Regions from separate parts of the Paenibacillus sp. 23TSA30-6 genome, predicted to be linked through region 2. Evidence: riboswitches for the same ligand, from Rfam matches in the RefSeq annotation. Region 2 holds a riboswitch; each other region holds the start of a gene.
The links. A riboswitch is a leader RNA that binds a small molecule or an ion and turns the genes downstream of it on or off. The one in region 2 is predicted to bind cyclic di-GMP.
Positions count from the first base shown of each region.

Region 1: it holds a riboswitch for cyclic di-GMP, as region 2 does, so the genes downstream of both, E0698_RS07460 (non-ribosomal peptide synthetase) here and E0698_RS00665 (glycosyl hydrolase) in region 2, are expected to answer to the same signal.
Region 3: it holds a riboswitch for cyclic di-GMP, as region 2 does, so the genes downstream of both, E0698_RS16340 (transglutaminase domain-containing protein) here and E0698_RS00665 (glycosyl hydrolase) in region 2, are expected to answer to the same signal.

Region 1 covers NZ_SLTL01000006.1:130,785-133,059, reverse strand. Annotated here, with positions in the region: cyclic di-GMP riboswitch class I at 601-690, shown strand; gene E0698_RS07460 (non-ribosomal peptide synthetase) at 822-2,275, shown strand, end outside.
Region 2 covers NZ_SLTL01000001.1:135,501-137,775, forward strand. Annotated here, with positions in the region: gene E0698_RS00660 (sugar phosphate nucleotidyltransferase) at 1-1,102, shown strand, start outside; cyclic di-GMP riboswitch class I at 1,257-1,337, shown strand; gene E0698_RS00665 (glycosyl hydrolase) at 1,318-2,275, shown strand, end outside.
Region 3 covers NZ_SLTL01000017.1:38,227-40,501, forward strand. Annotated here, with positions in the region: gene E0698_RS16335 (class D sortase) at 1-198, opposite strand, end outside; gene E0698_RS16340 (transglutaminase domain-containing protein) at 589-1,395, opposite strand; cyclic di-GMP riboswitch class I at 1,409-1,490, opposite strand; cyclic di-GMP riboswitch class I at 1,533-1,613, opposite strand; gene E0698_RS16345 (AraC family transcriptional regulator) at 1,712-2,275, opposite strand, start outside.

The sequences.
Region 1 (2,275 bases), on a different contig from region 2:
TGGCATGCTTCTTCCTTGCTAAAGGTTAGGCGCGACATTTCTTGCAAGGACATTCTTTTCTTCGGGGTGCTACGCTTTGTGACTAGACCTTGGATATATCCTCCGCAGTAAGCTTACTTGTTCTTAATCAGTTGTGGAGGGGGTTCCCTCTTGTTTTCCTGGTTTGATTTTGGCTTTCTCCTAAAAATGTTGGAAAAAGCACGTTTTACTCTTCCGAAGTTGCACTCCAACTGTCCTTCACTCCCCGTGTACACTCACGTCGCTATTTTCGGCGAAACATCGAATGCGAGAGAAGCTTTGGAACGTCATTTTTTAGGTGGATCACAAATCCATCATTTTAAAAAAAGCTAAGCCGCTAAAGTTGTGCAGGTTGTTATTTCTGAATCTTGGGGGGGTGAGAGAAATTAAGTAAAATGAACTGGAGTTGTCGGATGACAGGAATTTAGTGGCTTGCTAAAGTATTTTAATCTGCAGCTAACAACGTATTTTAAAACTATATGAAGGTAAATGTTTTGAGAACTCAAGGTCAGCTCCTACTGAATGTAGGAGGAAGAAGTGTAAGAGCATGCTCAAAGATGTAAAAAATATACGAATGTATTTTCCCGTTAATCGTAAACACCTCGAAAGTGGTGGACACAAAGCCATGGGTCTAAAGCTGGATTAAACAGCCATGATTGCCAGGTTGCCGAAGGAAACCGAGCGAAGTCTGCTGTCTGTTCCTGTGCTTTTTATATGGGAGCAGGCTTCTTTTATTTGTAGCAGAAATGATTTGGGCATACGGAGTAGAACGCATGAAATGATTAACAACAGGAGGGGATTTTATGCAAACAAGTGTAATAAGTGTCAAGGAGTATCCGTTAAGTTCCTATCAGAAAGATATATGGTTCGAACAGTGCATGTACCCTGGAAAACCTATTTACAATATCGGTGGGCATGTTGAGGTTAAAGGAAACCTGAATACGGCTATCATTAGGCAGTCCATGCAGTTATTAATCAGGCAAAATGATTCCCTCAGTGCCCGTTTTATTGATAAAAAGGGAGAGCCTTATTTAACATTTTTGCCGGAAACGGACTATGAAGTTCCGTTTCATGATTTTTCGATAAAGGAAAATCCAAACTCTTTTTGCATCAACTGGATGAAAAAAGAGTTTTTAAAACCTTTTCAACCAGAGGACCTCTATTTTCAATTTGTTTTGTTGAAAGGTGCCCCGAACACATACTTCATTTTACTTAAAGTTCATCATTTGGTGATCGACGGATGGGGATTTGCTCTCTTAATCAGTCAAATGTTTGACAATTACAATAAATTGGTGCAAGGAATTGGCGAAATGAACAGAACGGTCTATTCCTATGCTGATTTTATTTCCGATAATCAGAATTATCTGAATTCTCCGGCCTTTTTAAAAGACAGGGCGTTCTGGCAGAACAAATATCTGACCATTCCCGAGCCTCTGTTGAGCAGAGGCATGGATACCGATGATGGTGACGGCGATTCCGTTTGGAGTGATCGGCGAACCTTAACTATAAACAAGGCGTTATACAATCAAATGATTGAATTTTGCAAAGAGGAAGGATGCTCGTCGTTCCACTATTTTTTAGGCATACTGTTCCTGTATTTCAGCAAGATTTGCAATCGGAACGAAATGGTGATCGGCGTCCCGGTTTTTAATCGGAGCAAAGCGAAATATAAGCAGACTATGGGACATTTCGCCAACGTGCTGCCGCTGCGGATCAGCCCCGAGAAAGATATAAGCTTCAAAGAACTGATTAAGAGCATTAAACGTGAGCTTATGCAATGCTATCGACATCAGAAAATGTCTTTCGGTGAAATTTACCGGGCGGTTTACCAGAATAGCAATGAGAAAGGCAAACTGTTTGATATATCGCTTTCTTTCGAAGAACAGGAAACGAGAGAAGCATTGATCGGCGCAGCAAGCCGGATTGTAAGTATGCCGCATCATCATGAAAGAAATGCACTCAATCTCCTGATATGGGGACAAGAAGGTGAAGCGGATGTAGCCGTTAATTTTGACTATCAGATACAGGCTTTTGAAAGATTCATCCCCATTGAGAACGTTATCTCCCACTTTGAATATTTATTTGCTCAAGTCATGGAGCAAAGTGAAACTCTTATTTCGCAAATCGAAATCGTGCCAGAGGAAGAAAGGAGTACGCTAGTTCGCGGCTTTAACCATACGGAGGTGGAATATCCGAAGGATCAAACGATCCACGGGTTGTTTGAGGAACAAGCGGAGCAAAGAGCAGATCACCTGGC
Region 2 (2,275 bases):
TGCGTTGACAGCGACCTATCTATATTCCATCGTTGGTGTTTCGCCCGATGAAATTGTTGCTATATTGCCGGTAGACCCCTATGTAGAGGATGCTTTCTTTGCTACCGTCGCCCAGTTGGAGCATACCCTTCAGGAGAGTGAAGGCAAGCTTGCGTTAATTGGGGTTGTCCCTTCTTATCCTTCTGAGAAATACGGTTACATTATACCGAAAAACGATGCTACACAAGGTAGCACAGGCTACCGTGAAGTGAGCCATTTTCAAGAGAAACCCGACCGGGAGCAGGCGGAGCGTCTGATTGAACGCAATGCTCTATGGAACTGCGGGGTTTTTGCATTCAAATTAGGTTATTTGCTTGATATCTTGGCATCCAAAGGATTGCCGCTGAACTATGAAGAAATGCAAAAGCAATATTCTTCTCTGGAAAAAATCAGCTTTGACTACGCGGTAGTCGAGAAGGAGAAGGATATCGTCGTTCTTCCGTATGATGGCTTCTGGAAGGACTTGGGTACCTGGAACACCTTGACGGAAGAAATGTCCCATCAGCAAGTGGGCAGAGGTGTAGTAACAGAGGATTGTGTCAATACGAGCCTCATCAATGAACTGGACATTCCCGTGGCGATTATTGGAACGAATGATCTGATCGTAGCTGCCAGCCCGGATGGCATCCTTGTGACTAATAAGGCAGAAAGTCCGCGCATCAAGGAAGTGCTCAAAGCACACAATCAGCGACCAATGTACGAAGAGCGCCGTTGGGGACATTATAGGGTAGTGGATTATGTAAAGTATGAAGAGGGCAATGAGGTATTGACTAAGCGAATCCGTGTGCTGCAAGGCAAAAATATCAGCTACCAACTTCATTTCAAACGGAGTGAAATTTGGACCATCATTAGTGGTGAAGCGGAAATTATTTTGAATGAAAAGCTGCACAAGGTGAAGGCTGGTGATGTGGTTCGCATTCCTGAAGGGACAAAGCATAGCATTTTGGCCGTGACTGATGTGGAATTGATCGAGGTACAGACAGGTTCTGAGCTGGTTGAAGAGGATATTGTTCGCTTTTGCATGGATTGGGATGAAATTTCCCGTCACAAGTTTATTTCATAAATATTTCGTAAAGATGAAAAAAGACTCATTTATAAAGTTATTTAGCCCAAACTGTCGAAAATACACGAAAATCTGTAAATTCAATGAACATGACCTATTAAATTTTGGTAAAAAAAAGTCGATACTTAGGGATAAGAAGGAATCCAAACTCCTTCCACGATAAACGCAGCCCTGTTGAAAGGCAGGTACGCAAAGCTAAAGGGCCTTCCGTAAGGATGGCAGCCTGGCTACCGAAAGGAAGAGCGAGAGTGAGCCCCTATTTTACCCCTGTGAATCGATGGATACGCAGTGTACTCCCCGTTGTTATGCTTTTTTCTTTGTTGCCCGTCGGCTTTGGTGAATCTCTGTCCGTGGCGAATGCTGCCACATTACAGCCTGTTAATTCGGACGCTTCTGCTGAGGCCCGTGAACTATACAGCTATTTGATCAGCATCTCGGGGAAAAAAATGGTCACAGGTCAACATGATTATTTGGAAAGTCCGGATGAATTAAGCAACAAGGTCCAAAAAATCAGTAAGGCGTATGCTGGTGTACATGGCTACGAGATGGGAGCCATCTCCAGCCAGTCCGCCGCTACGGAGGCAGCACAACGTAAAAATCTCGTCGATAGCGCTATACGTTGGAGTAGAGATGGCGGCATAGTTACGATGACTTATCATGAACCGTTGCCGGGCAAGCCACTGACTTGGGCCAATGTGCAGGCGAAAGTAAGCCAGGCGGAGTTCAATAAATACGTGACGCCGGGCACTACGCAGTATAATCTTCTCATTGCCGATCTGGATAAGGTCGCTATATCGTTAAAGCAGCTTCGTGATGCGGGTGTTCCGGTATTATGGAGACCTTACCACGAAATGAACGGCGACTGGTTCTGGTGGGGAAACAAGAACAATTTCAATCAGCTATGGAATATCATGTATGACCGTTTTGTAAACACGCATCAACTGAACAATCTGCTGTGGGTCTGGAGTCCGAATGCGCCTAGTTCGTACACCGTCCCATATACCCCGAAATATCCGGGGGATGACAAGGTGGATATCTTGGCTGTAGACATTTACAACAATGATTTTAAGCAAAGCCATTACGAAGGACTGCTCGGACTGGCACGGAATAAGCCGATTGCCATTGGGGAACACGGTGAGATGCCGAGTCCCGAGGTCATGCAGGCTCAGCCCA
Region 3 (2,275 bases), on a different contig from region 2:
ACCTCGTGTGGTTTCGATGCCCGTGTTATCTCCAAGCTTGCTGGACAAGCGCTTATAGCCGTCGATAATGCTAGGGTTCAGTACGGCTGCCTCTTTCAAAAGCTCGCTCTGCTTCCGATCTTCGCTCCATTCATTGGCTTTAGGAAACAAAATAATGAGTATTCCCAAGGCGATGAACAAGTATGATAGCTTACGCAATCTAAAAAACCTCCCTAACTTATGTAAGGTGTATCACATACTGATTTTAAAAATCCTCCCTTTCCCATTTAGTGTAGTCTGAGAAAGGATGCAGGTGTAGATTCAGGCACAATGCTATCTAATACCGGGTTTACATCATCCACAGCCTTCACATTAATGGCCCAGTCATCTTGTTTTTGCCGTTAGCTTTTCCTTGTTTACTTATTGGGGGCCCAGACACGGGTTTGATGTTGACGATGGATATTTGTTCTTGTCCCGGAATTAGTATATTCAACACGATAGGTTTTAAATGACTGACTAGGTATACAATACCTTCCGTATCTCAACAATTTCTCAACAAGAATAGAAAAAAGCCCTGATCGCAGTGATCAGGGCTTTCTAAAAAAAAAATTAATACTGCTTTGTTTTTGTGTATTTGGAGGGTTCTTTGACCATTGCAAACTTCTGTTTTCCGCTTTTTAGAGCGGCATCTACTGTAGTGTCGATGATAACCCATTGATTGTTGATATTGACTTCATTCCAGGCGTGGTAAGTATTCACATAGGAGGATTCGCCCATAACCAACTTCGTTGGAACATCCACACTTCGAAGCATGGCGGCGAACAGTGAAGCGTATCCATAGCAAATATCTTTTTGCGAAACTAGTGTACGATCAATTTGTGGAAGATAGTCGGGTGATAAGGAAAAGGGCTGGTTGGAATCGTATTTAATATGACTAATGACATACTCGTAAATACGTTTCACCTTTTCATCATCTGTCGTTGCACCCTTGGTTAATTCCTTGGCTTTCCGAATCGCCTGATTCGTATCGTTCCAGTCAATATTTTGAATAGAACTGAGGTATATGGTTTTACTGTCATTCAAATTTAACTGGACCGTTTCTTCACCTATCACTTTATACTGATTGCCAGTTAGCTGTTCCAATAAACGAATGTTATAATTGCCATTGCCCATTTGAAGAGCGAATGCTTCCTCAGGTTTGCTCGAATTCAGATAATAAGAGTATTTCTCCGCATCCTTGGTAATTACGATCTTGGTTTTGACATTGGACTTGACAGGATAACGTATATTAACAATACCGTGGTTTACGTTGTTTTGATTCAGCCATACCTGACTTTCGGCAGCAAATGCTGTCGTATGTAGGGGGATGGATAATAAAAATACTAAAATTAGTAAAAAAGACGATCTTTTCCTCATAGAAAAACTTCCTTTCGGCGGCCAGGCTGCCATCTTAAAAAGAAGGCCCTATAGCTTTGCGTCCCTGCCTTTCGACAGGTTTGCTATTATCGTATAAAGTTTTTCAGGAAAAAAAGAAACGACAAAAAGCCTCTCCAACCGGTAGCTGGCTGCCATCTTAAAAAGAAGGCCCTGTAGCTTTGCGTCCCCGCCTTTCGACAGGTTTGCCATTTATCCTGAACAGTCTATATCTATCATTCTATCAGTTGGGCTTCCGATCAGGCAAGCACAATCTCAGATTTTTCTCTGTTTTTCGACAAAGTCGCGATAGATGAGTTTATAGTTTAGTTCGATTCCCCCATTTTTTGCGGAAGGAATGCGGTGTTTCTCCTATATGTTCCTTGAATAGGTTGATAAAATGGCTGGTGTTAGGAATACCTACAAACCTTGCGATATCCACAATGGATTCGTCACTGGTTTTAAGCCAGCCTTGAGCCGCTGTGATGCGGACATTAATGAGATAATCGATAGGAGAAAATCCGATCTGTTTCTTGAAGTTTTTAGCGAGATTGAATTTGTTTAACTCAAACATGTCTGCCAGCGAATCCAGCGTAATTCGTTCACTGTAGGAGCAATCCAAATATTGCTGAACCTTGCGTACCTCGGTGATCGTATCCGGGTTTACATACGGATGATCGTAGGGGTGCTGCAAAATATTTGTCAGCAACTCACCGATGAGTCTGGATGTAAACAGCTCTGCAGTAAGAGTTCTATCAGATTGTACGCATAGCAGGGAACGCAGCTTGTCCAATATGGTGCATGGATCGTTGAGTGATATTACAGGCTTGTTGTGCTTGGCAAATTGATCATAGAAATTGTCGATCAGATTACCGTACACATT